4 regions of the Peribacillus sp. NPDC097198 genome follow, and region 1 is predicted to be linked to each of the others. Evidence: riboswitches for the same ligand, from Rfam matches in the RefSeq annotation. Region 1 holds a riboswitch; each other region holds the start of a gene.
What was found. Region 1 has a riboswitch for cobalamin ahead of ACIQXQ_RS03850 (ribonucleoside-diphosphate reductase subunit alpha). Riboswitches for the same ligand answer to the same signal wherever they lie in the genome.

Region 1 (8,291 bases):
TTTCGGACCATTGATTGGCGGCGTACTTGCGGATACTCTCGGCTACTCAACAGCGTTTAAGTTCACTTCCATCACAATTTTCGTCTCTGGACTTCTTGTATTCGCAACCAAGGAATATCAAGTTCAGCGACAAAAAGGAACAAAAGCCAGTTATTCGAGCCGGGAGGTCCTCTCGCACATTTTACGGAACCCCATTCTAGTGAATGTCATGCTCATATCAACGATTGTCCAGGTGGCTCATTTCAGCATCCAACCCATTCTATCTTTATATGTCGGGGAACTGCACGGAACTACTAATCTGGCCTTTTACTCAGGCATCGCCTTTTCCGCAGCTGGTCTCGGAAACTTATTGATGGCCAGGTACTGGGGCAGGATAGGCGACCACCATGGGCATATAAAGATTCTGGTGCTCCTTCTTTTCCTCACAGCACTCGTATATTTGCCTGGAGCTTTCATCAATCACTTTTGGCAACTTGTATTTGTACGGTTTGCATTAGGTATAGTCATAGGGGGAATTATCCCTGTAAGGATTGCCTATATCCGCCAAGAGGCTCCCGTTGCCATGCAGGGGGAAGTGCTTGGATATAATACCAGCCTCCGCTTTTTAGGCAATATCATCGGCCCGGCAATGGGAGGGATGGTTGCTGGATTCTATGGATTTTCAGCCGTTTTTATAACGACCAGCTTCCTACTGCTGATAGCAGGACTCGTCCTGTATTTGGCGGTGCATCGCAATCCGGAGTTGGCCCGGCATTCACATTGATTTGACCTTTAGCAACAAGAAGACACCCATTAGATGATCCATCTAACGGGTGTCTTCTTGTTCATTCAAACTTACCCAACAAGATGGTTGGACCCTCTCTGTAACAGAACTCCTCTCGTCCGATTTCTAAAAATTTATTTTTTTACATATTCACGATAAAATAGTATAATATACCTAGTAATATATACCTAACAAGGGGTGTCAACATGTATCCGACCTTCACATATTATGCAAAAGTTCACATCATCAAGGATCAGCGTTATTGTGAATGTGGAATTATTCATAATTACCGGGGAATATTCGAGAAAAAAGACCTGAAGAAGGTTAAGTTTAAATCGGTTTCCGATATCACCTGCAGATCTTGTCGGGAAAAGTTCTTAAACGAAAACCCTAAGTCCTAGGGATATCTATTCATTTCCTCGTCTTCCTCCTTCTGTTTTTTTAAACATTATCGTGTTTTTCTGTATATTTATAGATTTGATTCTTTTTTATGTTAAGATTATTTAAGGTGAAAATCCACAAACCAGACATATCAAGCTTTTGAGGTGGTGGGTAGATTTCCAAGATTTACTTTTTTCTTGGTTTTTTTCGCCTAAAATTAGTTTAAAAGAGGGTTAAAATGCTTTTTCCTACTATCAAAACGGATGAAAGACACATCGTAAAAGACAAACATACGTGTGTATGTGGTACGAGATACAACGTATTCGCTATGTTAACCAGAAGAGACCTTAGAAAGATCATCTTCAAGCATTATAAAGAAGTAACCTGTACAGCATGTAAATCTAGCATTATACATAAAGAAGAATAAGCAGGACATATCCCCCTCCTCTCTCTAATGCTTCTACATACTCATGCAATCAAGTCCACCCCTTTCATAGTATTATTTCATTCATCCCACAGTGTAAGGAACCGGAATTTACTTATGACTCGTAAGTTCAACAAAAAAAGACCATCACTGGTCTTTTTTTGTTGAAGGTGGCCCACTTGGATCTTTCTATTTGGCCTAATTGATATAAATAAGGAAATTTCCATTCAATTATGAATCCATAGATAGAATAATGAAGTCATGCTATAATCTAGTACGTTACAATAGCCAATCCATACTTATATAGAGAAAAAGGAAGTGTCATTTTGAATATATCTACATTAAAACAGGAGTGGTTTTGCAACGTCCGCGGAGACGTACTTTCCGGAATCGTCGTTGCCCTGGCCTTAATTCCTGAGGCAATAGCTTTCTCCATCATTGCCGGGGTCGACCCGATGGTGGGATTGTATGCTTCCTTCTGCATCGCCATCGTCATCTCCTTTGTTGGTGGAAGACCAGGCATGATTTCAGCGGCGACCGGGGCGATGGCACTCGTGATGGTTGACCTTGTAAAGGATCATGGCTTGAACTATTTACTTGCCGCAACCATATTAACTGGGATCCTTCAAATTCTACTGGGCGTCTTTAAAATTGGGAAGCTCATGAAGTTTATACCGAAGCCGGTTATGACTGGCTTTGTGAATTCTTTGGCCATTATGATCTTCATGGCTCAGCTCACTCATTTCAAAGGGGAAACGTGGGTCATGTATGTCATGACAGCTGGTTCACTCGCCATCATCTACCTTTTCCCACGGATAACCAAGGTCGTCCCTTCCCCGCTGGTCGCAATCATCTTCATGACCATCGTGGCCGTTGCAACAGGGGCTACTGTACGGACCGTAGGCGACATGGGGCAATTGAGCGAGGCTCTTCCCATGTTCTTGATTCCGGATATCCCTTTATCATTCGAGACATTGGCCATCATTTTTCCTTATTCCATTGCCCTAGCGTTTGTCGGATTGCTTGAATCCTTACTAACGGCTCAAATCGTTGACGAAATGACCGATACGGATAGCAATAAAAACCGGGAGGCCAAAGGTCAGGGAATAGCGAACATCGTGGCCGGTTTCTTCGGCGGGATGGCCGGATGTGCAATGATTGGACAATCCGGTATCAACATCAAATCCGGGGGACGAGGTCGGCTGTCCACTTTCGTCGCCGGGGCCTTTTTGTTAATCTTGATCGTGTTATTGAATGATGTCCTCATTAAAATTCCGATGGCCGCCCTTGTTGCGGTCATGATCATGGTTTCCATCGGGACTTTTGATTGGTCCTCCTTGAAGAGACTTCGGATCACTCCTAAAACCGAGGCGATAGTCATGATCGTAACGGTTATCGTTGTTCTTTATACGCATGATTTATCCAAAGGCGTATTCGCCGGGGTACTCTTGAGTATGATTTTCTTCTCGGCTAAAATTTCGAAAGTGTCTGTCGAGAAAACAGCGGACAACCAGGCTCGGCAAATCACTTATCGGATAAAAGGCCAGGTGTTTTTTGCATCGGTCCAAGACTTCATTTCGAAGTTTGATACGAAGGAAAAAGCAGATTCCATCATCATTGATTTTTCCAATTCGAAAATATGGGATGCCTCGGCTGTAGGCGCCGTCGAGAAAGTCATCTTAAAATACAGAGTACAGGGGAAAACGGTTCAAGTGCTCGGACTTGATCAGGAAAGTTCTCAGCTGCTAAAGAACCTCGCCTCATATGAAAAGTAAAAGGATGCATGGCTTCCCTGCATAAATTCTTGATGAACCGCCAAACTAGAGTGAATGATACTCTGGATTGGAGGGAAAACCATGTCATCCGAACAGGATTATACTGCAGCAGATTTATCACCTGACCTTCTCAATGAGTTAAAACTCTTTGAAGGCAAAATACGTGAGGAATCCAACAAAGAGCTTATCGTGATTGCGTATGAAAAAGAGAATGAAGCGTTGAATTGAAAAAAGGACTCGAAGCCACTTTCAAAGTGGCTTCGAGTCCTTTTTTTATTACTTAGCGAAGATGTCGGTTAAAACTGGTACAATTTGTTTTTTACGTGACACGACGCCTTCCAATACAGCAATGTTCTTATTCAATGTTACGTTATACGCTTTCTCCACTGCATCCGCTGATGCTCCTAGAGCCAAGGCAACGGAATCATTCGTTAAGATATCCGTTACGACGAATAAGAATAAATCCAATTCTTTCGCGGCAATAACTGCATGAATCGCTGCTTCAATTTCTGATTGCTTTGCAAGCACTTCATTCGGGTCAACAGCATTCACTTGAGCAATCTCAACTTTTGCCGTTCCCATTGAAAATTCTTTTGCATCAAGTGTGATGAGCTGATCGATGGTTTTGTCACTCAGGTCAGCACCCGCTTTTAGCATCTCCAAGCCATATGTTTCAGCATTCACGCCAGCAATTTCCGCTAACTCCATAGCAGCTGCGACGTCTTGCTCCGTGCAAGTAGGCGATTTGAATAATAAAGAGTCGGAAATGATGGCTGAAAGCATAAGTCCTGCAATGGCTTTAGGCACTTCAATTCCGTTTTCTTTATAAATCTTATTTAAAATAGTAGCCGTGCAGCCAACTGGTTCTGCGCGGTAATATAAAGGATCACTTGTTTCGAAATTAGCGATACGATGATGGTCGATGACTTCCAATACGCGTACCTGGTCAATGTCTTCGGCACTCTGCTGACGTTCGTTGTGATCGACTAAAATCACGCCATCCGCTTCCCCAGCCACTTTTTCAACAAGGCGGGGTGCTTCGAATTTAAATTGGTCCAACGCATATTGTGTTTCACCATTCACTTCACCAAGACGAACAGGTTCAGCTTGGATGCCCAGCTGCTTTTTTAGGTCAGCATAAGCGATTGCTGAACAGATAGTGTCGGTATCCGGATTCTTATGTCCAAAAACTAATATTTTTTCCACGATTTTTTCTCCTTTTTCCTAAATGATTTGGCAGGGATTTTTCTTTTCATAACCAGAATCCCTAGTTTTGCTATGCAATTTATTTTAACACAAAAACCCTGACATTCCGCGATGGAATTTTGTATTCCTCCCTATATTCTTTCATCATCCTCTTCCTTTATCCGACCTTGTCAATAGATATGAATCAGTTTTTCACAAATATATATGTTGAATTATCAGCATGGATGGCTTACGATAATATAAGCATACATACTAGATATTGACTTTTCCAACAACATAAATAACTATATATAGAATTATTAACCAAGGTGCCAGAGATGGCTGAAAAGGGAATCCGGTGTGAACCCGGAACTGTCCCCGCAACTGTAAATGTGACGAAATGAGAAAACCACTGTATAGCTCTCTATACGGGAAGGACTCAAAGTAGGATGATCATGAGTCAGGAGACCTGCCTGGTTTTTTCAAGTTTCTTATTCTTCGGGGATTGAGATGATGAAACGATAGTGTAACGGCTATTTTTTCATGGCTCTTTTATCCTATCGTTTGATCCGCTCAATTTATTGGGCGGTTTTTTTTATTCGCGTACATTTAAGAGGAGGAACATTTATGACTCAAACATATAACCCTACCATAAAAAATGACACAGAAACAAATTCAACCCAGCTGGACATGTTATCCAAGGATTTCGAAGGCCGTCTTGATATGGAAAAGTTCAAAAAGCGTTTTACTAAATGGCTCGATCGAAAAGGTGATGCTTCAGAAGAACAAACATCGAAAAAGTTGATCCAGCTTGCACTTGAAAGTGTCGATATCGATGCCCCAGACTGGACATTCGTCGCCGCAAGGGAACTATTGAATACCATGTATCGTGATGCCCAAAAGAACCGGGGCTATGAAGGCCGGAACTATGGACCTTTCTATGAATTGATTCAAGAACTCTCTCAGCAGCATGAAGGCCAACGTTACCCTGTTTATAAAGCAGAGCTTCTCGACTCCTACACAAAAACGGAAATCGAAGAATTGGGTTCGGTCATCGATCCGGAAAAAGATAAACTATTTTCATATATCGGAATCTATCTTTTGAATGATCGCTACTTAGCCCGTCCAAAAAAAGACAAGGTCTATGAACTTCCCCAGGAGCGCTTCATGATCATTGCCATGGAAATCATGAGACTGGAAAAAACGGAACACCGACTGCAGCTTGTCAAAGAAGCCTACTGGGCAATGTCGAACCTATATATGACGGTAGCGACCCCTACCCTCTCAAATGCCGGCAAGACACACGGGCAATTGAGCTCATGCTTCATCGATGCAATCGAGGATTCCATCGACGGAATTTATCAATCAAACTATGATGCCGCAAAAGTTTCCAAGTTCGGGGGCGGCGTTGGTCTATATGTCGGGAAAATCCGTTCGCTTGGTTCTGATATCCGCGGTTTTTCCGGTAACAGTTCAGGCACGACTCCCTGGATTCGCCTCTTTAACCAAACGGCCGTCAGCGTCGATCAATTGGGGCAACGTAAAGGCGCAATCGCCATCTATCTGGATGCGTGGCATAAGGACATCATGAGCTTCCTTGACTTGAAGACGCAAAACGGCGACGACCGCTTAAAGGCGCATGACATCTTCACGGGCGTCTGCATCCCCGATTTATTCATGGAAGCCGTGCGCGACCGGAAAGATTGGTATCTCTTCGACCCGCATACCGTGAAGCAAACCCTTGGGTTCTCCCTCGAAGATTTTTATGACGAGAAAAAAGGGGAAGGCAGTTTCAGGGACCATTACGCCCTTGCTGTAGAGGCGGCGGAGAATGGCATACTTCCAGGCTATAGTTTCGAGAAAATCAAAGCGATGGACATTATGAAAGGCATCATGATTTCACAATTAGAAGAAGGCGTACCCTATATGTTCTACCGGGACGAAGTGAACAGAAAGAACCCGAACAAGCATAAAGGGATGATCTATTGTTCTAACCTTTGTACGGAAATCGCCCAGAACTTAAGCCCTTCAACGATCACCGACGAATATGAAACGGAAGATGGCGATGTCGTCGTAGTTCGCAAAAGCGGGGATTTCGTTGTCTGTAACCTTTCTTCCATCAACCTGCCTCGCGCGGTGAAGAGCGATGTATTGGAGAGACTGATCCCGATTCAGATCCGCATGCTCGATAACGTCATTGACGTGAATACCTTACCGGTCAAGCAAGCTTCCATTTCGAATAAGCGCTACCGCTCCATCGGCTTAGGAACTTTCGGGTGGCATCATTTACTGGCGACGCAAAATATCTACTGGGAGTCCGATGAAGCCGTTAAGTACGCCGATACCTTATATGAGAAAATCGCTTATTTAACCATTAAAGCATCCAATGAATTGGCCAAGGAAAAAGGAACCTACCCATACTTCGAAGGGTCCGATTGGCAAACGGGGGAGTATTTCGACCTTCGTGACTATAGAGATCCAAAATGGTTGGAATTAAAAGAAGAAGTAAAGCAGTATGGTACACGAAACGGCTATTTAATGGCAATCGCCCCCAATTCATCGACTGCCAAAATCGGTCATTCCACGGATGGCATCGACCCGTTATATGAAATCGAGTTTTATGAAGAAAAGAAAAACTTCAAATTTAAAGTGACAGCGCCTGGATTGACGCCCACTACGTATGAATACTATAAAAAAACGCGCTTCCATTTGGACCAAAAGGAAAGCATCAGACAAAATGCAGCACGTCAACGTCATATCGACCAAGCCATCAGCTTCAACCTGTATGTACAAAACACGATCAAGGCTAAAGTGTTATTGGACATCCACCTAACAGCATGGGAAAGCGGATTGAAATCGACTTATTATCTTCGTTCCACTTCATCCGAATACGACAATGCCTGTGAGAGCTGCTCCAGTTAACGAGTGGGAATGGAATTTACTTTATTGAAGGAGATTTTACAGATGACAAACCATATCAAGAAAATCAGGATGCTCGAACCAACCCATCCTACCAAGGCAACCGGCGTTTTCAAAGGAGAAGCTTCAGGCTTTCTCCTTTGGAACGACATTCAGTATGAAAAATTCTATGATACCTATACACAGCTCATCAACAATTTTTGGAAGCCATCGAGTGTGAACATGATTCAGGATAAAAAGCAGTGGGGTGAATTGGATGAGGATATCCAGGATGCTTTCCTCGACATCCTCACGATGATTGCCGGGATGGACAGCCTGCAAACACCAACATTAGTGGAGATCCTTCGATACATCAAGGATCCGGCAGCAAAGGCGATCCTCGCCAACATGGCCCAGCAGGAATCCATTCATAATGAATCGTATTCTTACATCCTTGCTTCCTTGATTCCTGTCGGCAAGCAAAAACAGCTTTTTGACCGGATCAAAGAACACCCGGAAGTGATCAAGCGGAACCAACCGATCGTGGATGCCTACCAAACATTTGTGGACGATCCTAGCCCTCAGCACTTATTCGAGGCGCTCATCCATTCCACGAACCTTGAAGGGATCTATTTTTACCTGGCTTTCGCCTTCTACTACAATCTGGGCCGGCAAAATCTCATGACCGGTTCGGCAACGATGATTTCCTATATTCATCGCGATGAAATGGTCCACTTCGATTTCATTGGCATGCTTATACAAATTTTAATGTATGAATATCCGGAACTGAATAATGAAGACAATACGAAGTTCATCTATACGACGATTGAAAAGGCCGTCGAGCTTGAAAAGGAATGGTCCGAAT
Region 2 (8,291 bases), on a different contig from region 1:
GTCCAGCTCTCCTGTATGCTTCTCGGGTACAATGAACATTTGCGGCTTAGGTAAGGCAGGATGAGGATGTTTTTCGATCTTTGTCCTATATACCTCCTGAATCCGCTCCTGCTGAAGCACTTCATTCGGCACGTCAATCACTTGGACTCGCCCTTTTTCAAGCAACATCAGGCGATCGCAATATAAGCCAGCCAAGTTCAAGTCGTGAAAAATTGAAATGACCGTCAATTGTTGTTCCTTAGCCATTTTCCTCATCAAATCAAGAAGTTCTTTTTGATAAGACAGATCCAGGTGGTTCGTCGGTTCGTCGAGAAAAAGGATTTCCGGTTCTTGTGCAAGAGCTTGTGCCAACAAAACACGTTGTCTTTCCCCACCTGACAAACGTTCAAAATGCATTTCCTGAAAGACTGCCACTCCCGTTTGCATCATCACGCGTTGAACGATTTCTTCGTCTTCAGACGTCCAACTATGAAACCACCCTGTTTGATGCGCATATCGCCCAAGGGCCACGGTATCTTTTACTGTATAGGAAAAAGCCAATGAGGAATGCTGCGGCAAAACGGCGATGACCTGTGCCAGTTGTTTGGACGAATATCCCTGTAGGTCTTTCCCCTTAATATCGATGGTTCCCGCCTGATACGGCAGGATACCGCTAAGCATCCCCAATAGCGTCGTTTTCCCACTTCCATTCGGACCAAGAATACCGAATAATTCTCCTTTTTTTACATCAAACGAGACGGAGTCCAAAACCGTTTTATTATCATATCCTCCTGTTAACCCTTTAACTTCAAGCATACACTTCTACCCTTCTCTCCGTCTCTTTAATAAAATAAATGCGAATGCCGGCGCACCGATAAGCGAAGTAATAACACCTATCGGCAATTCTGTCGGTGCGATGATCGTTCGTGCCACCAGATCAGCCAATATTAAAAATCCGCTTCCCACAATCATTGATAATGGCAACAGATGCGTATGGTCTGGCCCCCAAATCCTGCGGACCAAATGGGGGATGACCAGCCCTACAAAGCCAATCGTCCCTGATACGGCAACGGCAGCCCCTGTCAGTATCGAGCCGGCGATCAGAATCAGCATCTTCCTCCGCTGAACATTCACGCCTAGGTGCCTCGCACGGTCTTCCCCAAATGTCATGGCATTCAATTCGTGGGTATTCATCATCAAAACGAGAGAACCAAGGAGGAAAAATGGCAAAATGATCGTGACATGACTCCAACCACGCATCGAGACACTTCCCATCAGCCAGCTGATGATTTGCCTTAACTCCTCACCCGTCAATGCAATCATCAATGAGATGAAAGCACTTAAAAACGAGCTGAAAATGATACCGGTTAAAATAATCGTTTCTACCTTCATGGAACGATCCATTTTTCTTGCAAAGGTCAATACGCAAAAAATCGTCAACAATGAAAAAAGAATGCTTAATGTAGGCAGTGTATATAGGCCAAAAAACGGCAGTGACAAATTCAAAAACAACGTTAATACTGCACCAAGCGAAGCCCCTGAGGATATTCCCAGGGTATAGGGGTCAGCTAGGGGATTCCTGAGCAATCCCTGAAATGCTGCCCCTGCTATTGCAAGGGATGCCCCAACCAAACCTGCAAGCACGACCCTCGGCAGGCGGATGTTCATCACGATATTCGTCAGTGTCCCATCCGGTTCCATGGCCAGGGGCAAATGAAGGACTTCCTTGCCAATGATTTGCAAAAGCACTGGTATCGGAACGGAAACCGATCCTAAGGAAATACCGATCAATATCGAAATAACCAAAAATGATAGGGCAAATACATAGGCCAATGCCCGTTTAGTTTTTAAATACGTTCGGATAGACTGATTTGGCAAGTTCCTCTACTCCCTCTATAAGCCTAGGACCGGAACGAGTGACAATATCTGAATGGACATCGAAAACCTCACCATTCTTAACTGCCTGAATGTCGGCCCATCCATTTCTTCCCGTTACCTCTTTGACTGGATCTCCTGTGTAGTAACCATAGGTTGTAATGATGACATCCGGGTTGGCCGCTATCATCGACTCTTCATCGAGTTTTACCCAGCCATCCAATTCACCTGCGACATTATCCGCTGAAATGATGTCCAGCATTTCATCCATGAAAGTATTTTTTCCCGTTGTATAGATTTCAGGTGACGGTGAAACCTCTACAAAAACACTTTTTCTATCCTCACTCTTGATTGCCTTAGCCTTTTCTTTGATCTTTTCCAGCTTGGTCTGCATCGTCTTGACGATTTCCTTTGCCTTATCCAGTTCCCCTATTGCCGTTCCAATCATCTCGATAGACGTATACACTTCTTTAAAGCTTTTAGCATCATTCACGATTATAACTGGAATACCCGCATCCTTAAGCTGTTGGATTCCTTCTTTGGAATTATGGGCACTCTCATGAGCAAGAACGATATCAGGCTGCAAGGCTAAAATCATCTCTGTATCTATTTCCATTCCACCTATCTTCTGAATATCTTTCGTTTCTTCCGGGTAATTGTCATTTTCAGACACTCCAATCACTTTCTCACCCGAACCTAGCGCAAAGACCGCTTCTGTATTACTTGGGATTAATGAAACAATTTTTTCTGGTTTCTGCTCGATGGTGACTTTGTTACCCACTGCATCTTGTAACGAAAGCGGGAAGCCCTGGTTAACAGCTTGTTTTGTCGACTGGTTTTCTCCTGTTCCATCCTGGGAGGCATCGCTACAGCCAACCAGTATACCGACCATCAATCCCATCACAAGCATGAAACTATATATCTTCCTCATCTTAAAACCTCCATCATTTTTGAGTTCATTTCTGGACCTTCACACATGTGTTGCGAATATCAAAAGACATACAAAAAAGCATCCCCCATCAAAACGGAGGATGCATGTATGGCAACGGAACAAAAAAGGGACATAGCTCTGCCACACACCTCCCCATCCGCGTGGTTACCGGTGTACAATTTTGGCAGGTCTCCTGGCTCATGGTCATTGCTAACGGCACCTTCCCATATTATTCATACAGTGGTATACATCCGTTAACTCCCATTTACAGTGGCGCGACCGCGTTGGCATTTCACCAACTTCCCTTTCAAGTCCTTACAGACACCAAATTGTTCATATGTATATAATTTCACTGCCTTTCATTATACACCATTTAGGAAATCGTATTATATGATATTTCAGATTACTTTAAATTAAGATTTGGAACGCAAAAAGGCAACCATCACATGGCTGCCTTCTATAGCTTTAGATGTCACTATTAAAACGGCATGTACTTTGATCACGTAAAAGACCTAGATCTTTCGGCACCATCGTTTCAATCAAAAAGTCATCCTCTTCCTCATAAATGATTTTCTTCATTTCGATTCCGAAGTACTCTTTCATCCGGGCTTCCGTCATCACTTCGCGGACTTCGCCATACACCACACGCTTTTCCTTGGCAGTCATTAAAACATGGTCAGCCAAGTAGAATGCGTGGTTCGGATAATGCGTGTTTATGATACAAGAAATGTTCTTCTCTTTCGATAACCGCTTAAGTGTCTGTAAAATCACGATTTGCTTTTGAATATCAAGATGCGATTCCGGCTCATCAAGAATCAATACATCCGGATCCGATACAAGCGTCCGGGCAATCAAGGCCAGCTGCAATTCCCCACCACTGACGGAATTACAGGACTTTTTGGCAAGGTGCGCAATGCCAACCATTTCAAGAGCAGCGATGGCAGCCTCCCGGTCCTTTGCAGAAGGCTGGGACAGCGTACTGATATAAGGCGCCCTTCCCATAATGACAAGCTCTTCCAAAGTAAATCCGAAAACCATTTTATGTGCCTGAGGAACATAACCGATTCGTTTCCAGATCGTTTTGCGTGATAGCGCAGTAAGCGGCTTTCCGTCGATGAGCGTTTGACCCTTTTTCCAATCAAGAAGGCCGGTGATACACTTCAGCATCGTGGTTTTACCGGCACCGTTCGGGCCAAGGATCGCCATGATCTCTCCGTCATTCAACGAAAAGTCAATGTCGGTCTGGTAAAGAAAAGGAGCTTTCTCTCTTTTTTTAGCATAGAAAAAATTCCCTCCCTGCACCTCGATTTTCATGACCACCCACCTCCTGTCTTTCTAAGTAGAATCGCAAAGAATGGTGCGCCGATAATGGCTGTCAATATCGATAGCGGAATTTCCGTAGCGGTTACAGAACGTGCCAGGTTATCGATCAGGAGTAAATAGGCGCCACCAATCGATAGGGATACCGGCAGGACAAGTTGATTGTTGTTCCCGACGAGCATTCTTGCCACATGAGGGATAATCAGTCCTACCCAGCCGATGATACCGGCTATCGCTACAGATGAAGCCGTAATTAACGTCGCACCAAGAATGACCGTCCACTTCAATCTAGTGACCGGGATACCTAGCGATTTTGCTTCATCCTCAGGTAAGGTCAGTAAATTGATTCTCCAGCGTAGTGAATATAAAATCAAGATGCCGACAAGGATGATTGGTCCACCCACATATAAATCCTTGTATGTGGCCGTTCCAAGGCTTCCCATTAACCAGTATGTGATGGCTGGCAGCTTTTCCTCAGGGTCGGCGACAAACTTAATTAACGAGATCAACGCTTGGAAAAGGGCGGAGGTGACAACCCCAGCCAAAACAAGCATGAAGACCGGTGAATCTTTTTTGCCGCTGATTATGAACGTGAAAACGATGGCGGCTAAACCACAGCCAAGTGCCAAGACTTGAGATGCAAAACCATGTCCCAATAATAAAATCCCAAGGGAAGCACCGAACCCAGCACCTGCAGACACTCCTAGGATATCGGGACTGACCAAGGGGTTGCCGAACATCCCTTGGAAAGAGGCGCCTGCAATCGATAGGCCCGCACCGATTAACAAGGCCAGTAAAATTCGTGGCAGACGTATTTGAAGGACCACTGTTTCTTCCATCTGTGTCCATGTTGGCTCGATTGGAAACACAGTTGAAAGCAATATTTTAATTTGAGTCCCTAAGTCCATTCCAAAGCGTCCGATGCTCAATGATAGGAGAACCATCGCAATGGGCAATATCCAGAAGAGGACCGTTTTCCATTTTTTCATTTTTATTCCCTACTTTACTGTTTTGCGGCTTCGGAAGATGGGTGAAGAATGTTCTCTACTTGTTCTTCCGTTACATCATAATCATAGAACTCTGAGTAGTAATCCGTGATTTCATCCTTCATATCATAATCAAATAGCTCGGGATGATTTTTCTGAGCCATCCATTTTAACATAAGAGGTGCATCACCGCTTGGTGGGAACCATCTATAGATGCCCAGCGGAATTTTATATACATTTCCTTCTTGTACAGCACTGACCTGACTCCAATCTTGTCCGTTCACTGTATTGTTCGTTAGGTCTTCAGGCTGAGTTGTCGAAAAGTTCGTAATGTAGATGATATCCGGGTTCCATTTGTAGATTTGTTCCATATTGACTTCTTTTGTTCCTGTAACTTCTTCTGCTGCTATATCATAGGCCCCTGTAGCATTTAACCATTGGTTACTAAAGAAGCTCTTCCCACCGACCATGATGCTTTTATCACTGTGCTGATAGAGGATTAATGCTCTAGGCTTGTCTTTATCCTTAATGCCATCTAATTTCTTATCCAATTCGGCTTGAACGGCTTGGCCCTTTTCCAAGAACTTGTCCGTTCTTTCGGTAGTGCCCGTAATTTCCCCAGTCAGTTCCAACCAACTGTTGAAGGTAGCCAATGGCTCCGCAGCTGCTGCATCCATAGGGTTGAGTGCCACAACCGAAACACCTGCATCTTCTAATTTGTTTATGGACTTTTGGTCCTGTGCTTTTTCAAAGTAAAGTTGCGGATTGACTTTCATCAATTCTTCCACGTTCACTTCGCCATTTTTAATGAATGATGTATCTGCCTTTAAAATATCGGGTGATATTTCAGAAAGAATCGAGTTTTCCGCGGCATTATACGCATTAGGATGCAAGCCGACAACTTCCTTCGTCGAATTTGTTGCTACATACCAAGTCGAGAAGTACGGAAGAATGCCACCGACCGCAATACGTTCCACTTTACCTGGTACCGTTACATCACGGCCAAGTTGATCTTGAATCACTTTTTCCTCTGCAGTCGTCTGTTTTTCTGAAGTATTGCCTTTCGAATCATCCCCAGAGTTTCCACAGCCCGTAATCAAAGCGGCCATCGCAGTGGTTGCCGCTAACATTGTCCATTTCTTCTTCATAAAACTTCCTCCTTATCCTTCTCTAAGCCACTTAGCCATCCCATGTAAGAATGGTTTAGATTGGTCGATGAATCCAAGTCCAATGTGGAATATTGGATCAAGGGTGGTAATGATCAATTCGCCTTTATAAGACACATCATCGGTGTAGATGATCGAGCGACCGTCGGGAGTATTCACAAGTGATTTTGCCCCTTCCGGAACTTTGAACGTCCCGTGGTAATGCCACTTCATATCTGATAGGGATACATGCTGATATAAAGGATGATCTGTATTTTCAGCCATTAAAGGTAAATCTCCATGCTCCTTCACCCACCAACTGAAATTCACTTCAGATTCCTCCCAGTCTATACCAGGAAGCCAATTATCCAGCACTTCACCGAAAACGACTAGACGTTTTCCCTCTTGAAGGAACTTCACGAAAAGCGATTGGTACCGTTTTAAAAGCATTAGGGACATCCGATCATTAACAATTAGCGTGTCATATTGACTTAAATCATATGTATGGAGCTGACGAAGTTGAAGCACATCATCATACATATAAGCAAACTCATCCATTTGAAAGAAACGATGATGGAAACTATAACCGTTATCTAAGATTGCCACTTTCATTGCTTTGTTTCCCCCTTGTTTGCTTCATACTCTTCGCGTATCCAGTCCAAAATTTGTTGACGTAGCACACGCGAACTATTTTCTTGGATTCCAAAGCGGTACAGATCCGTTCCTGCACCCGCGACAATCGTGCCACCGGTCGTTTTTCGGTCAATGTAAATGATTGCTTTTCCTTCTTGGTCTTCAACGATTACTTCCGAATGTTCTGGAGCCTCAAGATATCCTCTTGAGAAAAAGCCACGAACCCCTTTTTTATAATTCAAATCATAAGGGTCAATTCCTGCGAACATAGGATGTACAGGCTCAGTCAAGCGGATTTCACGGTCCTTCAAAGAAATCGGAGAACGCATCCAATTTCCGCAACCAGGTAACCAAGGTAGGAAATTTTCGGTTTGGGAAAGAATGACGCCGCCATCATTCAAATAATTTTCGATGATTTCTTTATGTTCAAGTAAAAAGGCCTCTTCCACGAAATTAGTCACGATGACCCCAGCATATGCCGAGAAATCAGCAAATGGAATATCATACAATTGCAAAGAAACCAAACCATTTTCATGATCGATGTCTTTAAGTCTTGTGAATTGAATATCAGTACTTATATAGGCTATAGGTTTCATAATCAACCATCTTTCTTATATTGATATAATATTTTTTCGATTGTAAATATTGTCAAATGTTGATTTAACGGGATATAATCACTTTTATTTATTACTTCAAGATAGAATATTTATGTTTATCAGTATAAGTGATAATGATTATCATCGTCAACAAAAACTTTTATCCAGTTGGTTTTATCAAAAAACTAGTGGGGTAACTGATGGACTCCACCGTAGTTAGCCTTTCTCTGTCGAACGAAAAAGCATGGCGCGAAAGGTATTTATCGCCTTCTTCACACTGCCATTCAGACACTACAAGGCAGTCAATATAGATAATTTCCCATGAATATTTTCGCAACAAGAGGCTATAACCTTGAAATGTTTACTAATAACAAATATAATAAGAAAGTCGTCGTTACCTTTATATGTCCCAGTAGCTCAGTAGGATAGAGCGACAGCCTCCTAAGCTGTAGGTCGTAGGTTCGATTCCTATCTGGGACGCTAAATGGAAAACAGCCAAAACCTTGTAATATGGAGGTTTTGGCTGTTTTTTTTATTGGAACAATGATAAAAGTAGAAATATTGATGTAAGTTGTTTATTAAAAGAGGGATATGGCATCCAGCCTGTCCAATTATTCATACCATTTAATGAAGACTGCCTTCCTTTATGTCCATATAAAGTGTTCGGTCTGATTGAACTTCAGCATAAAAGACATCAGAGATTGATGTAATACCAGCTTTAGCTAATTGACCATTCAACCACTCCATATCAAGGTTTAACTGATCCAGGTTATCCATGTTGACTACCCCATCCGAAATAACGCCTGTTATGATGGGCGAAGGGTTC
Region 3 (8,291 bases), on a different contig from region 1:
ATCTGCCCGAACTGCGGGAAGCCTACGAAAATATTAGGTAGGGTCGATATATGTATGCATTGCAATGAAACGCTGACCCTTGATAAAAAGCTGGAAGGCGAAGAGTTCGACGAAAAATATAATCGCAAAAGCCTGAACGACTGAATGGAATGGATTTTAGTTACAGTGCTTTTGCAACAAAAAAAGTTCCAACCAAGTGGCGGAACTTTTTTTAATGCGCTTCTTTCTTTGCACAATCCGTGCATTCCCCATAGATTTCCATCCGATGGTGACTTACGTTGAATCCGGTGACCTGTGCTGCAAAGTGTTCGACCTCATCCAATGCAGGATAATCGAAGTCGACGATTTTACCACAGCTTTCGCAGATAACATGATAATGATTCGTTGTTACGAAATCAAATCTAGCTGACGAATCGCCATAGGTAAGCTCTTTGACCAATCCCACTTCACGAAACACACGCAGGTTGTTATAAACCGTAGCCACACTCATATTCGGAAACTTGCCTTCTAACGCTTTATAAATATCATCAGCAGTAGGATGCGACATGGAGTCTATCAAATACTCAAGAATTGCATGGCGTTGAGGAGTTATTCTTACACCGGTATCTTTAAGGGAATCCAACGCTTCTTTCAACTGAACTTCAGACACCGTCATCCACCTCTTTTTCTAATTAAGTATGAATTATTACATTGTAATGTTTATAAATAGTGTACTCCCCATAAGCAAGCTTTGTCAATATATCTACACCCTTAGTTTATTCCTCATTCATTTAATTATTTCCTGTTTTTCTAGTTGGTCCTAGTATCCCTTTTTAGGGTCGATGATATTAATGAAATCCTTTCCGTCTTTTAGGTAGACTTTCATGTTTTCTTCAAAGATTGCAAAGGTCCTTGGTAAATATTCGCCGCTTTTGCTTGATAGGTGCGGGGTTACCGTGACCTGCTCCATTTTCCAGAATGGGTGGCCCTTCACTAGCGGTTCAGGTTCGAATACATCCAGTATCACATGAGCGAGTTCATGCTCCTGCATGGCCTCTATGAGCACGTCTTCCTTGAACAGATCTCCCCGTCCTATATTCACGAAGACGGCTGTACGTTTCATTGCTTTAAAATGTTCTTTCTTTAACAAATCCTTCGTTTCATCCGTACTAGGCAAGACGCTTACGATATAATCCGCTTTGGGCAATGCTTTCTCAAGCTCCGTAAGGGCGTATAGATGATCGATGTGTTCGACGGCTTTCCCACTACGATTCACTCCGAGGGTCGTCATTCTAAAAGCCTTGGCAAGACGTGCCACTTCCCCTCCAATTGCCCCCGTTCCTAGGATCAGCATCGTTTTTCCATTCAACTCGCCTACTTCTATCTTCCGGTCCCAGATTTCTCCCGCTTCATTCTCAATTAGTTGTTTTAATTTCTTTTCATACTGTAAAAGCATGCCGATTGTATATTCAGCCATCGGGATTTTATGGATGCCCCTAGCGTTGGTCACCATGATTCCGCGTTTCTCAATGGCGGCAAAAGGCATTAACTCCAATCCGGCACTCATGACCATGATCCATTTCACGTTCACTGCCTCTTCAATGATTTCATCGGTTAAATCTTCTCCATATGTAATAAGAACTTCGGCTTCTTGGAGCTTTTCATCCGCCCAAGTTTCTTGATACATGAATGTCAAATCGGGAAATGCTTGTGCCATCTTCTTTTGAATGTCTTCATTCGGAATGATTGTTGAAAATACTAACATGATTATCTCTCCTTTTCTTTACATAAAAAAACACGGGCACTGAATGTCCCGCGCAACTTTCTATGAGGAGGTATTCCCTTACTAAATCATATTCAGGGGTCCTCTATTTGAGTTGGACAAACGCCTCTCCCTATTAAAAAGGGCTTTATTTTAATTGATTTGGATTCAATTCGCATAATTCCCGTGGCACGAATAAACCGTCCTTACGAACCAGTATATCATCAAAGTAGATCGCTCCGCCGCCATATTCGGGTCGCTGGATCAAGACCATGTCCCAATGAGACGATGATTGATTTCCATTATCGGCCTCTTGGTAAGCTTGACCAGTGGCAAGATGGAGGCTGCCGCTAATCTTCTCATCGAATAGGATATCACCCATCGGTTCCATGATATACGGATTGATTCCCAGGGCGAATTCCCCGATGTACCGGGACCCTTCATCCATATCGAGCAAACGATTCATTTGGTCCGACTGATTGGAAGAAGCTTTCATGATTTTTCCCTTTTTAAATGTAAGGGTTATCCCATCAAATACCTCTCCTTGATAGGCGGAAGCAGTATTGAAGGAAATCGTGCCATTGACACTGTCTTTTACCGGTGCCGTGAACACTTCACCATCTGGAAGATTGTTTTTACCAGCGCAAATGACAGCGGGGATATTTTTAATGGAAAAAGCCAAGTCAGTCCCCGGCGATATGATCCGGACTTGATCCGTTTGATCCATCCAATCCTTTAGAGGCTTCATGGACTTTTCCATTTTGTGATAATCCAGTGTGCACACGTTTAACAAGAAATCTTCATACTGTTCAAGGCTCATGCCGGATTTTTTTGCAGAACCGATGGTCGGATAATTCAGTAACACCCAGCGCCGGTTATTGACGAAGAACATGGTGGACGTTTTCATGGCATCCTCCTGAAGGCGATATCTCTCATGAGGGACACTCACTCCTCGCCCTTCGTTTCCATCGCCCGATATGATGATGACTGCATCCACATCTTCGTATTTCTTATAATTCCATTTCGATAAGGTATCGAGCTGTTCCTTAACATTCCCTTTTAGCAGATGACTGGTAATTTCGTCATCTTCAAGTTCCGCATAAGGATAGGCCCCCATTCTATAGGCTTCGTCAATCAGTTCCTTCAATAGGGCCTTTGCTGCAACAGGCCCACGGATCAAGACTCGCTCTTTCGCCTGCAGCCTCAGTGAATGATGAATCAGCTGCTTGGCAAGCTTGATAAGTCGCTCATCCTTCATTAGCCTGTACCTTATTTTTCTAGGTCACGAAGAGTTTCCAACGCTTCTTCGACGTGGCCCTTTACTTTGACTTTACGCCATTCTTTAACGATCGTTCCTTCCTTATCAATCAGGAAAGTCGAACGCTCAATGCCCATGTATTCCTTACCGAAGTTCTTTTTCAATTTCCATACGCCATATAATTCAGCGGCTTCTTGCTTTTCATCAGCAAGCAACAGGAAAGGCAACCCATGTTTTTCAATGAATTTTTCATGACGTGTTACCGGGTCCGGGCTAATGCCTATGATGACAGCATCAAGCTCTTCGAATTGTTCATTAGCATCACGGAAATCACAAGCCTCCGTCGTGCAACCGGGTGTCATGTCTTTTGGGTAAAAATATAATACAACGTGTTTACCCTTGAATCCTGATAGGGTAACTTGTTCTCCGTTGTTTGCTGGTAATTGAAAGTCTGGTGCTTTTTCTCCAATTTCGACCGTCATTCTAAACCCTCCATTTCTTTCATCATGGTAAGCGTACCCAATAATTGAAAGAAACACAACTTTCATTTCTTGTTCTTTCTTTCCTTCTGTTCAAAATCGATGACAGCCCTGATCACAAATGCCGCAGGAAGCGTATAGCCAATGAATGCTTGGATTGTCGCGATCATCCGGCCAATGCCGATTGGGGAGATATCCCCATATCCGACGGAGAACATCGTCATCGCACTAAAATAAAATGAGGTCTTCAGCTGCTCGGAAAAGGTCCCATCCAAGCGATTGCCCATATCAAGAATCACCGAATGATTCTGAAGCTCGTATAATAAATAAATCAGTGCAAAACCGACTAATAATGTCGCATATAAATTGCCGAGCCACAGCATATCTTCAAGAGAAAACTTCTTTGCCTCCGACTCAGAAAGAAATAAGGTCCGAATGCTCATCACCATGCAAAAGATAATCCCCACAATCAAAATATAAAAGGTCATCCCCCACGCCTCATTTCAAAAACAACCCACTTCCCTTATACATACTCTTTTCCGAGTCAATATATGCTCGTTTTAGGGGTCAGACCCTATTTCCCAGCTACTGCACCATCTAGGAAACATAGATACAGCATGGGTTCTTGTGCCATATGGTGGGGGTCAGACCCCATTTCCCGACTTTTTCCTTGTTGACCCATTTGGTTGGGGTATGCTAAGATGGGTTAAGTTTTTATAATATTTTGTAAATTTCAGCGTCCGTGTTTATGCGGTCGGAGTTTTTTGTGAATTTCATATGTGGAGATAGGTTCCTAAGCTTTTAGGATTAAAAGGGAAGTCCGGTGTAATTCCGGCACGGTCCCGCCACTGTAATGGGAATGTATAGCGCTTTTGTTTGATGCCACTGGTCCTTTTGGATTGGGAAGGCTTTTAGTGCTAAGTAAGAGTTCCCTGAGTCAGGAGACCTGCCTATTTCGACAACACTGTTTTAACCTACGGGAGATAGGGAGGTGTTAGGGACCTTATAATGATAAGGGGTATTTTCGTGCCCCTTTATTTTAAGCATTTCTAACTTTCTCTTTTGACGGTTAGGGATGCTTTTTTGTTGTTATTTCATTAAAAGGAGATGGATGTGTTGAAAAGTAGTAATATAGGGTACCCACGAATCGGTGAGGATCGTGAATGGAAACGTACATTAGAGGCCTATTGGGCTGGAACATTAAATGAAACGGAATTCATGGCGCAATTGGAAGCGATCCGTTTAGGCAATTTGCAAAAACAAAGAGATCAAGGCATCGATATCATCCCGGTCAACGACTTTACGTTATATGATCAAATGCTCGATATGTCCGTCATGTTCGGCCTGGTGCCAGAACGCTATTCGGCTTATAAAGGTCGCATGGTCCCCCTTTCCGTTTATTATTCAATGGCCCGTGGGAACAAGGATGAAGTCGCTTCCGAAATGACGAAATGGTTCAATACAAATTATCACTATATCGTTCCAGAGCTAAAACAGTCCCAGCTTACGTTGACAGAAAACAAGCCGCTTGCCGCTTACCGCGAAGCCAAGGAAAAACTAGGAATCGATACGAAACCGGTTATAGTCGGACCTTACACATTCATTTCTTTGTCAAAGGGCTATGAAAAAAGTGATCTTCCGGCCATCATCCTGAGCCTGTTGCCTTTATACACAAAAATTTTGCGAGAGCTGGAACAAGAAGGCGTGAAGTGGGTGCAGATCGATGAACCTTCCCTTGTTTCTTCCCTTTCCAAAGACGAGATGAAAACTGTTACATACCTGTATGAAAAATTGAACGAAGCTGTCCCCAACCTGAACATCATGCTGCAAACATACTTTGATGCTGTAGAACACTACCAAGAAGTGATCGACTTGCCCGTTCAAGGAATCGGCCTTGATTTGGTCCATGACAAAGGAAAAAATCTCAGCAATCTTCAAACAGTCGGTTTCCCGCAAGATAAAATACTTGGGGCCGGTGTGATTGACGGGAAAAACATTTGGCTTTCTGACTTGACGAAAAAAATCAAGTTGGTCGAGTCCATTACGAAACACGTAGCCGAAGATCGAATTTGGCTTCAACCTTCCTGCTCCCTGCTACATGTTCCAGTGACGGTTCGAAACGAGACAGAACTAGCTAGCGAAGTGAAAGAAGCCCTTGCCTTTGCTGATGAGAAACTAGAAGAAATCACACTTTTGGTCAGAGGAAACAACGAAGGTCCAGAATCAATCGAAGAAAAGGTGACGGCAAACAAAGCTGCATGGCAGACCTTAAATAATTCAAAGGCCAGAAACCATAAAGACGTTCAATCCGCTGTCGAACAGGCGAAGCAGCAATCCCATGGCCGTACCCTGCCATTTAAACAGCGCTATCAAAAACAACAGGCGTATTTCAACCTGCCCTTCCTTCCAACCACGACAATTGGAAGCTTTCCGCAGACCGCGGAAGTTAAACAGGCCCGCGGGAAATTCAAACGCGGTGAATGGACGGCTGATCAATATGAAGCATTCGTGAACGAGGAGATTGGCAGATGGATTGATATCCAGGAAGAAATCGGATTGGACGTCCTTGTGCACGGGGAGTTTGAACGAACCGATATGGTCGAGTTTTTCGGCCATAAATTGGGCGGCTTCGTCTTCCTTGAAAAAGGCTGGGTTCAATCATACGGCTCCCGCTGTGTCAAACCTCCCGTTATCTATGGAGATGTCCATTTCATCGATCCGATGACGGTCAAAGAAAGTGTGTATGCACAAGCCTTGACGAAAAAAACGGTGAAGGGAATGCTGACCGGTCCTGTTACGATTCTGAACTGGTCGTTCGTCCGTGACGATATTTCACGGGAAAATATCTGCTATCAATTGGCATTGGCCTTGAAACAAGAAGTAGAGGCACTGGAATCAGCAGGGATCAAAATGATCCAAGTCGATGAACCAGCCCTGCGTGAAGGCCTTCCATTGAAAAAAAGCGACCGTGATGAGTACTTAAACTGGGCGGTCCATTCATTCCTGATTTCCACTTCGAGCGTCGAAGACACAACACAAATTCACACCCATATGTGCTATTGTGATTTCAATAGCTTCATGGATGTCATCTCTTCCCTGGACGCTGATGTGATTTCCATTGAAACGTCCCGCAGCCACGGCGAGCTCGCTTCCGCATTCGAGGAGAAAACATATGAAAAAGGAATCGGCCTTGGTGTGTATGATATTCATAGCCCTCGCGTTCCTGCAGTGGAAGAAATGGTCGATATGATCGAACGTGGCATCAAGGTACTGGATAAAGACCAATTTTGGATTAACCCTGACTGTGGCCTGAAAACAAGGGGCGTTCCAGAAACCGTCGCTTCACTGAAAAATATGGTCGAAGCCGCAACGGTTGTCCGGAATAAGCTATTGGTCCAACAGGAAAATGACTGATTTAACAACAGGCATTCCCGTTCAACAGTCACGGACGTTTTTAACGGACCTCGTTTTTCCACCTGATACGAACCATCACAATACCATCTTTGGTGGAAAAGTGATGGCGTATGTGGATAAAATCGCCTGCATTGCAGCGATGCGCCACTGCCGGAAACCGGTCGTAACCGCTTCAAGCGACTCCTTTGACTTCCTGGCCCCCATTAAGACCGGGGATGCTATCAATTTGGAAGCCTATGTCACCTGTGCCCATCGAACGTCAATGGAGGTATTCGTAAAAGTAGAACGGGAGAACCTGTTGACTGGCGAAAAGCAACTCACCGCCCGCGCTTTTTTAACGATGCTTGCGATAGACGAAGATGGAAAGCCTATACCGGTTCCACAGGTCCAACCGGAAACGGAAGAAGAAAAGCGGCAGTACGTCCAAGCACAAGCTAGATATCTCGAGAGAAAAAACAAACGCATATAAGCAAAAAATCCCTTCAACAAAATTGTTGAAGGGATTTTTTTTAGTTTCCTGCTCCGCGGTACCTTTTCACACCCTGATTCCAAATGAAGATTGAGATCATGAAAAAGACGACCCCTATAACAGGTGTGGCGAATGCATACGCGTACCACTCTTCTTTTCTAAGAAAATAGGAAGCGGGATACACACCGACAAAGGCAAACGGCAGCACCCAAGTCAGAACAAAGCGGATGACCTTATTATAAATATCAACCGGATAGCGCCCGTAGTTCCCGATGTTATACATCATCGGCATGATGGACGTTTTGGCATCAGACCAGAAGCCGATGCTTGCAATCGCAACAAAGATGGCGGCATACGCGAGTGCCCCGCCGATTGCAAAGATGATGAAGAGAATCGGGTCATACCAAGTTAGTTCCAGGTTTAACGAAACACCGGAATAGAAGATGATGATCAAACCGGTCACGACACCAAATAATGATTCAAGCTCAATCCGCTCTAAGATGACTTGAAACAGGCTGTGAATCGGCCTTGTTAAAATCCGGTCCATCTCCCCTTTGACGATGTAGCGATCGTTGAAATCCCAGATGTTGAAAAAGGATGAAAATAACGCAAACGGGATAAGGAAAAAACCGTATATGAATATGATTTCATCCCGGCTCCACCCACTTAGGAACTCCGTATGTCCGAAGACCACTAAGATAAACACCAGATTCACGACTTGGTTCAACAAATCAGAAAGAATCTCGATGACGAAATCAGCCCGGTACTGCAATCTCGTTTTCATATATTGACTCACATATTGAAAAAACATTGATACGTAGAACATCCCATCAACCTCCCTGAATAATCAGCTGTTTTTTTGCGACTATCCATAAAACCTGGATGGGGATAACGAGAATGATGACCCAGATCAATTGCTGTAAAAGAGCC
Region 4 (7,382 bases), on a different contig from region 1:
TTTCTCCCCTTCCGTATATCCCTTTACCCATCTTGCCGGAATGTTGGCGGCACGTAATAAAATGACCATCGCCGTTGAATAATTATCGCAATACCCAATTTGGGTCTCGAACAAGAATTGATCCACATAATCCTGATTATCGCCTGGATACGGAATGTCTTCTTTGGAATAGCTGAATTCAGGACCGTCGAAGTGATTTTCTATCGCCTTTGCCTTATCGTACCAATTATCCTCATTCGCCGTAAGTTCGTTGGCCAGTTCATAGATACGGGTTGGCAATCCCTCCGGAAGCTGTGTATTGCTTTCCATGAGGACATCCATCGTTTCATCCTGTTCCGTAACTTTCCGTAAGTCAGCCAGATCATAGCTAGGCATTTCATAAACCAGTTCATATTCTTTCGTGCTAAGGGGCTTACTGCCTTCGTCTACCGAAATGTACTTGTCCATATTTGTATAATATTTAAACCAATCTCCGTTCTCAGCCTCTACCTTCTTCAGGTACCCTGATTGGGGATGAAGAAGGTGAGAGTAACTTTCCATCATGGTTACCCTTGTATTCATGTCTTCCGTTTTCAACACTTCAGGAATCTCAAATTCTTTTATATCCTTCAAATCCTGACCATTAGAGAAACTGATATAGTCTTCCATTCCCTCAACGGAAACCCACCCTTTTCCGGTATAGATATCTTTGTTCTCGACTTTCCAATAGTGTCCGGTATTGGTCGTATTATAAAAAATGACCGTATTGTCCGGCTCTATCGACCCACCAAGTGATGAATCATCTTCGTCATACCCCACCCGTTTTTCAACGGAGCTTTCATCACTTCCTGTCACCTTATCGGAATAAGAAACAATGAACGGTACAGGGTCCGGCCATTGTGACGCGAACTTCGGAGCAGTGAAACCAACGAGGACGCTTACTAACAGCATCCCCGCTAGCATGATGGCCCATTTACTGAATGAACCTCCTGAAAACACCAATCTCTCTTGTATGGACAAGCGTAGCATGGCCAACACACCAAGCATCGAAAACCCGATGATGATGATCCTGATCATGGCCATATCCCCATCATATGGTGTGAATGTATCGAGAATCGATAGGAAAATGATCGTTAATATATAAAGTAAAAATATGTTTCGTCTCACCGTCACCCAGTAATGAATCAAGTATGTCACAAGCCAAAGAAGCACGAAAAACAACAGCGTTCTAAAGGGGTTGGAAAGCAGCTCCCACTTCCCCTCATACATATTCGAAACGTTAGCCGTTATATCCAGCAAATCACCAGTAAGCCATTTGAAGGTCAGGAAAGGATCTGACGAATACAAGAAATGGACCGCAATTAATATAAAGGCACTTACGAGGATGAAACGCACAAACCAGTGGATACCAAAATAGTGTAGGAGCAAGGAAAATAACACAAAGATAATGAAAATCAAGATATTTCCTGTATCCGTAAGCTTCTCTACGGGTCGTAACCATTCGGTAATCAATAGAAGACCAAATATATATAAGAGAACATGCATCCACCTTTCCGATTTGGTAGAATCAGCGTTCATTTGCCTTCACCTCGGTTCGTTCATTTTGAAGGTGACCCTGTTCAAAGAAGACCAACTTTATTCCACGAGCCAACGCCACCGACTTCGCACGTATTTCCTCACCCGTGAAGTCTCCCTGACTTTTCACGCAAAATACCGTCATCGCTTTATTCCCGGTAAATGCATTCCAACCTTCTATCTTTTCCATCGTTAATTCGGACACAATGAATATTACAGAAGCGTTTGATGGTACAACTCCCTTGTTCTTCTTTCCATTCCAGACGTTTGTATGTGTGGCCCTTGATTTTGCAAGACGGTAAAAGAGTCTTCTCCTCTGTTTACTGCCTCCTTTAGCCGGTACGGCCTCCATTGATCCCGTACTGGTTAACCCAACATCCATACCCTTCTTTATCAAGGCATGCACCAAAGAGGCCGCAAGTACGATAGCTTCTTCGAAGAAGGGAGAGGCGTACTCATCAAGCATAATAAATACATCACGGTTTTTCTGCACTTCAAATTCCTTCGTCATGATTTCACTTGTTCGGGCCGTTGCCTTCCAATTTATCCAGGATAATTGATCACCCGGCTGATACTCCCTGATTCCGGACACGACCGAATGTTCCCGCTGTATTTTTTTCGTCGTACCAACTTGTCCTTGATCGAAGACATGCTCCAACTGTTTATAATTCAACTCCTGATAAGCCGGGAAAACGGTGAGTTTCAAAGGGGCATGCACTGTCGCTTCTTTTTCATAGAGTCCAAAGAAGTCCCCTATTTTGAAGCGAACCGATTGGATGACATGTTCTCCTCTTGGCAGATTCTCCAGGGTATATGTCAATTGGAAGGATTGTTTAAATCCTGGAAAAACCAATGTTTTCTTTTCCAGTTCCATCGGCAAATCCTCTTCTACCACCATATATAAAAGAGGCAGTCTGTTTTTCCGGGAGAATACCAATGTCATATCTACCGACTCTCCGGCCTGGCATTCGTGTTTACTAATTCTTCTCTCCACTTCAAAAGCCTGAAGTGGATAAAACAGCAGAATCATAGAGTACGCACCGAACGGCAAAAAGGTATAGAAAATGAACCAACTGATAAACCCGCCTTGAAACATCGCAAAACAAAAGGAAATGAGCATAAGCACTATGATCCCACAGACATTCCTGTTTTTCTTCAGTATGGTAAGCACATTCCTCATTAGGTCACGGCCCTCTTCACGGGTACCTGCGTCGTAGCCACTACCTCATGTATCACCATCTCAGCATTCACCCCCGAGTAATTCGCTTCCGGATTAAGGATTAGCCGATGGGTAAAAACGAACGGTACCAAATGCTGCACATCATCAGGTAAAACGTAATCCCTTCCCTTTAGGAGCGCATAGGCTTGGGCTGCCTTCATTAGGGCAATCGATCCACGTGGGCTCACCCCAAGATATACACTTTCATGCTTACGTGATTGATTAGCTAACTCGACGATATACGTCTTTATCGTATCATCCACGATCACGGCCTTTGCCTCTATCTGCAAATCTATCAGTTCCTCTAACGAAATCACGGATTCCAATTCTTCAATCGGAGCCGTATATTGGGCCCGATGCAACACTTCTATCTCTTCTGCCACTTCCGGATACCCCATCTTCATTTTCAATAAAAAACGATCTAGCTGTGCTTCTGGAAGTGGGTATGTGCCTTCGTAATCAATTGGATTTTGAGTGGCCATGACGAAAAACGGTTGTTCCAGTTTCCTTGTCACACCATCCACCGTCACGCTTGCCTCTTCCATTCCTTCAAGTAGGGCGGATTGCGTTTTCGGTGATGTCCGATTGATTTCATCGGCCAAAATGATATGGCCCATGATTGGCCCCGGTCTAAAGATGAACTCTTGTTCCTTCGGATTGAAAATCGATACCCCCGTTACATCGGACGGTAGCAAGTCAGGCGTGAATTGAATCCGTTTGAAATCCGCCCCGATGGACTTCGCTAGCGCCCTGACCAAGACGGTCTTCCCCACGCCCGGGACATCTTCCAATAAGACATGTCCACCAGAAAGGAGCGCCACAAGACTTAGTTCTGCTATATCTCTTTTTCCAATAATGACCTTTTCAATGTTTTCCAAAATCATATCCAGTTTCTGATTCACTTGTTTATAAACCATTCTCTACCTCCCATGATTATGTAAATCACTCATGCTTAACCCTTATTTATTCGACATCCATTTTACATTAACCTCCAATTTATCCTTACAAAGTGAGTTTACTAGAATAATACCCCTATAAAAGAGATTTCTTGAAATCTTTTCACTATTTAAGTAATTAATTATGATAGACTGGTACTAAGTGAATATAAACCTTGCAGAAAATAGGTGCTGACTTGTCAGCTTAATAGGGAATTCGGTGTAAAACCGAAGCTGTTTCCGCAACTGTAAGTGCTAATGAAATAAGAAATATGCCACTGTTTGTGAATGAATCCGCACGCACGATACCATTCATTCAATCCAAATGGGAAGGTTCTTAGAGTAAAATGATGCACGAGCCAGGAGACCTGCCTTTTTTTTATCGTATTTTGCTCTTCGGAAGTTAGGAGGATTGTACGGCAATCTTCCATCTTTTTTTCCGTTCGAGATACATAGATGATTGTTTGCCGACCAATACCTTTGGTCGGCTTTTTCTTTTGCGCCGAAAAGCAATACGAAGGTCATTCACATTATTAAAAAGGAGGAAAAATCATGGCAAAGAAGGATGCCCGCTTTTTATGCTACCCATTCATGCGCGAATCAGTTTCAACCGTTGATTATGAAATTCGCACCGATTCATTGACGACTCAAATGGGACTGGCAGCGTCGTTCACGAAAGAGATTCCTGAAGTCTACAGGGATTTAATGGAACTGTTGCCGATGGCTTATCATTTAAATGGTTCTGCCCGGGGGAAATTGGCCATAACCGAAGACGGTCTAAACCGCCTAAGTGAAATCTATGACTATTATGTCGCTGAAGTGAAAGAACGCATCGAAACATTTGTGCTACCCCAAGGATCGACGGCAGCCTGTATTTTGCATACTTGCCGTAGTGAAGCCAAGAAATCCGTCCGTGCCTTGCAAAAAGTCAGTACGGAAAAAGATGTGCCCGCGATTCTTTTTGATTATGCTCATTTGCTTGCCAATGTTCTATTCGTGATGGCTGTCTATGTCAATAAACAACTGGGTGTCGAAGAGATTCCCTTTATCAGCAAATCCTATCCAACCAAAACAATGAAAAAGAAAACGGAGGAATAAAACATGATAAGAACAGTAAGATCCAGTTGGATTGCCCTTCTGATGGTCGCCCTTTTCCTTACAGGATGTGCCTCGAATGATGATCAGAAATCGATAGAGAAAAAAGATCCTGCAACAACTGAAGAAGTCAAATCCTATACCGTCACCGATGATAGTGGAAAAGAAATCACATTTGATAAGGTTCCGGAAACGGTCGTTTCACTTCAACCCAGTAATACGGAGATTTTATATGCCCTTGGTGTAGGGAATAAGGTGATTGGAGCGACAGATTTCGATAACTATCCTGAGGAAGCTAAAGATGTCGAGCGTGTCTCTGATTCGATGACGATCAATTCCGAAAAAATCATCTCTTTGAAACCGGATGCCATCATTGCCTACACAATTGGCGATGAAGCAGCATTAAAGCCGCTTGAAGATGCGGGAATTCCCATTTTCATTATTAAATCAGCCGTGACCTTTGATGATGTATATAGCGATATTGATCAAATTGCCAAAGTCATGGGCGTAACGGACCAAGGGGATGACCTAGTCAAAAACATAAAAAAACAAATCAAAGATGTTGAAGAAAAAGTGGCGAGTGTTGATTCTAAAGAAAAAACATATTTCGAAATCAGCCCTTCTCCGGAAATCTATACAGCGGGAGCTGAAACCTTCCAGCAAGAGATCTTGGCGTCTGCCGGTATCGAAAATATCTTTGCCGACCAAAAGGGCTGGGCGAAAATAGCAGATGAAGAAGTCGTCAAGCGCAACCCGGATGCCATCATCACAACCGTAGGCTATGTGGACAATGCTGTGGATGAAATCAAATCCCGTAAAGGTTGGAAAGATGTCAGCGCCGTGAAGGAAGACCAAGTATATCAGCTTAGCGAAGACGTCATGTCACGTCCCGGACCGCGTATCGGAGAAGCCGTAGAACTAACTGCAAAGACCATATATCCGCAATTATTCAAATAAAGACACACTCAAAAGGGGTAATTACGCCGAAATCGTATATATAATAAAAGGCGGAAACGTTGATTTAACAACATTTCTGCCTTTTATTTTGTGCATGAATCCTCTTGAAAGAGGGCTATTAGACAGCCCCTTTGATTATTAATCTTTATATTTCTCTTTCATTTCTTCTTCTTTCTTTTTAATTGATTCTTTTAAACCCTCCCCTTCATTTTTCACTGTCGTGTTCAATTCTTCATATTTTTCGTCATAATACTCTTTTATTATTTCACGGCGTTGTTTGACTAAACTGCGAGCTTCCTCCCAAGTCTCATAATTTATTTGTTTCTTATCCTTTAAATAACTCGTAGCCTCATACATGCGATTGCTTTCATCAGAGGAAAGCCTAGAAAAACTGTTTTTTTCATCAAGTAAAGACGATGTCTTCTTATTTTGTTCATCCCGAACGGTACTCCAATTTTCATTGCCCCAATTCCACCATTGGTTCCACAGATCTCTACGCTCTTCATCCCACATCTTATTGAAATCATCGGCATTATTGACCATTTCGAATTTCCCTCCGCCAGCTTCAGCAACTTCACGTAATTGTTTTTGCCCCTCACTATCCATATCGAACCCTATGATGTTAATCACTGGTTCAATATTGGAATCATGCAAGTCTTTAGCTGCTTTCACTGGATCACCGTCGCAGGTTTCGATTCCATCGCTGACGACATAAATGATATTTTGACCTTCTGAACCCGCTTTTTCAAAATCTTTCTTTGTTTCCGAAATGGTCTTGGCAATCGGTGTCCATCCTGTCGGTTTAAATTTATCTAAAGCTTTCCTGAAGTCCCCTTTATTATATGGGGCCAAATCATAAACCACTTCCGTACTATCACAGGATATCTTCTTATCTTTATCATCGTTGCTTCCTTTATGCCCATAGACACGGAGCATGACATTTGCCTCTTCCGGAAGGGAAGCTACAAATTCATTAATCGCTTTTTTCGCCAGCTCCATTTTTGTTTTCCCGCCTACTTTTTGGTTCATGCTCCCACTTGCGTCAAGCAAAATTGCAATATTCACGTCGATTCCCAATTCACCACTGCCGTCGATGGTGATTCCACCTGGCATCTCTGTTACCGCCGTTTCAATGGAAGGGTCGAATGCTTCGAAAAACTGATACTTTTCTTTGTAGTTTGCACCTTCGCCCATTAGTTTTAATAAGCTCTGATAAACTTCGAAGCTATCCTTTTCCTGAAAGTCCTGATTGTCTAATGCTCTATGTATAATGGCTTTATTGTATTTATTCCCTGTGTACTTCCCAGGGTTTTCTTTAGTCATTTCTTCAACGGTGGTAGCAATCTCGAAATCTTCTTCCAGCTCTTCATCTTCTTCTGAACGCCCTTTTTTTTCGGTATTCTCACCACGTACTTCTTCCTTTTCTTCTCCGTTCATCTTTTCATCTTTCGTATTACAACCAGAAAGAGCAAGCAAAACGAAGAGAGTGGCCAGACATATCATCCCTAGCTTCCACTGTTTTTTCTCCACCATCGCACCTCCAATTTTACATTTTTATCCACAACATCCATTACCCTATTTTTTCATTAAAAAACCCATTCTCTTTTAACACTAAAAATCTT

Region 2: linked by a shared signal. The riboswitch ahead of ACIQXQ_RS02405 (helical backbone metal receptor) and the one ahead of ACIQXQ_RS03850 (ribonucleoside-diphosphate reductase subunit alpha) in region 1 are both predicted to bind cobalamin.
Region 3: linked by a shared signal. The riboswitch ahead of metE (5-methyltetrahydropteroyltriglutamate--homocysteine S-methyltransferase) and the one ahead of ACIQXQ_RS03850 (ribonucleoside-diphosphate reductase subunit alpha) in region 1 are both predicted to bind cobalamin.
Region 4: linked by a shared signal. The riboswitch ahead of ACIQXQ_RS18850 (hypothetical protein) and the one ahead of ACIQXQ_RS03850 (ribonucleoside-diphosphate reductase subunit alpha) in region 1 are both predicted to bind cobalamin.

What each region holds. Positions count from the first base shown of each region.
Region 1 covers NZ_JBIWDO010000002.1:168,574-176,864, reverse strand. Annotated here, with positions in the region: gene ACIQXQ_RS03870 (MFS transporter) at 1-763, shown strand, start outside; gene ACIQXQ_RS03865 (SulP family inorganic anion transporter) at 1,895-3,343, shown strand; gene ACIQXQ_RS03860 (hypothetical protein) at 3,425-3,571, shown strand; gene ACIQXQ_RS03855 (manganese-dependent inorganic pyrophosphatase) at 3,620-4,549, opposite strand; cobalamin riboswitch at 4,838-5,019, shown strand; gene ACIQXQ_RS03850 (ribonucleoside-diphosphate reductase subunit alpha) at 5,156-7,450, shown strand; gene ACIQXQ_RS03845 (ribonucleotide-diphosphate reductase subunit beta) at 7,493-8,291, shown strand, end outside.
Region 2 covers NZ_JBIWDO010000001.1:498,901-507,191, forward strand. Annotated here, with positions in the region: gene ACIQXQ_RS02395 (heme ABC transporter ATP-binding protein) at 1-795, opposite strand, end outside; gene ACIQXQ_RS02400 (FecCD family ABC transporter permease) at 802-1,857, opposite strand; gene ACIQXQ_RS02405 (helical backbone metal receptor) at 1,820-2,785, opposite strand; cobalamin riboswitch at 2,952-3,129, opposite strand; gene ACIQXQ_RS02410 (ABC transporter ATP-binding protein) at 3,251-4,099, opposite strand; gene ACIQXQ_RS02415 (FecCD family ABC transporter permease) at 4,096-5,094, opposite strand; gene ACIQXQ_RS02420 (ABC transporter substrate-binding protein) at 5,109-6,239, opposite strand; gene ACIQXQ_RS02425 (hypothetical protein) at 6,252-6,848, opposite strand; gene ACIQXQ_RS02430 (hypothetical protein) at 6,845-7,465, opposite strand; tRNA gene ACIQXQ_RS02435 (tRNA-Arg) at 7,872-7,945, shown strand; gene ACIQXQ_RS02440 (YetF domain-containing protein) at 8,090-8,291, opposite strand, start outside.
Region 3 covers NZ_JBIWDO010000013.1:1,545-9,835, forward strand. Annotated here, with positions in the region: gene ACIQXQ_RS18010 (YgzB family protein) at 1-144, shown strand, start outside; gene perR (peroxide-responsive transcriptional repressor PerR) at 212-655, opposite strand; gene ACIQXQ_RS18020 (D-2-hydroxyacid dehydrogenase) at 800-1,744, opposite strand; gene ACIQXQ_RS18025 (aminopeptidase) at 1,890-2,999, opposite strand; gene bcp (thioredoxin-dependent thiol peroxidase) at 3,011-3,481, opposite strand; gene ACIQXQ_RS18035 (potassium channel family protein) at 3,544-3,966, opposite strand; cobalamin riboswitch at 4,249-4,446, shown strand; gene metE (5-methyltetrahydropteroyltriglutamate--homocysteine S-methyltransferase) at 4,586-6,892, shown strand; gene ACIQXQ_RS18045 (acyl-CoA thioesterase) at 6,885-7,361, shown strand; gene ACIQXQ_RS18050 (ABC transporter permease) at 7,402-8,187, opposite strand; gene ACIQXQ_RS18055 (ABC transporter permease) at 8,192-8,291, opposite strand, start outside.
Region 4 covers NZ_JBIWDO010000015.1:47,185-54,566, reverse strand. Annotated here, with positions in the region: gene ACIQXQ_RS18865 (transglutaminaseTgpA domain-containing protein) at 1-1,557, opposite strand, end outside; gene ACIQXQ_RS18860 (DUF58 domain-containing protein) at 1,547-2,734, opposite strand; gene ACIQXQ_RS18855 (AAA family ATPase) at 2,734-3,690, opposite strand; cobalamin riboswitch at 3,879-4,098, shown strand; gene ACIQXQ_RS18850 (hypothetical protein) at 4,261-4,806, shown strand; gene ACIQXQ_RS18845 (ABC transporter substrate-binding protein) at 4,810-5,760, shown strand; gene ACIQXQ_RS18840 (VWA domain-containing protein) at 5,899-7,293, opposite strand.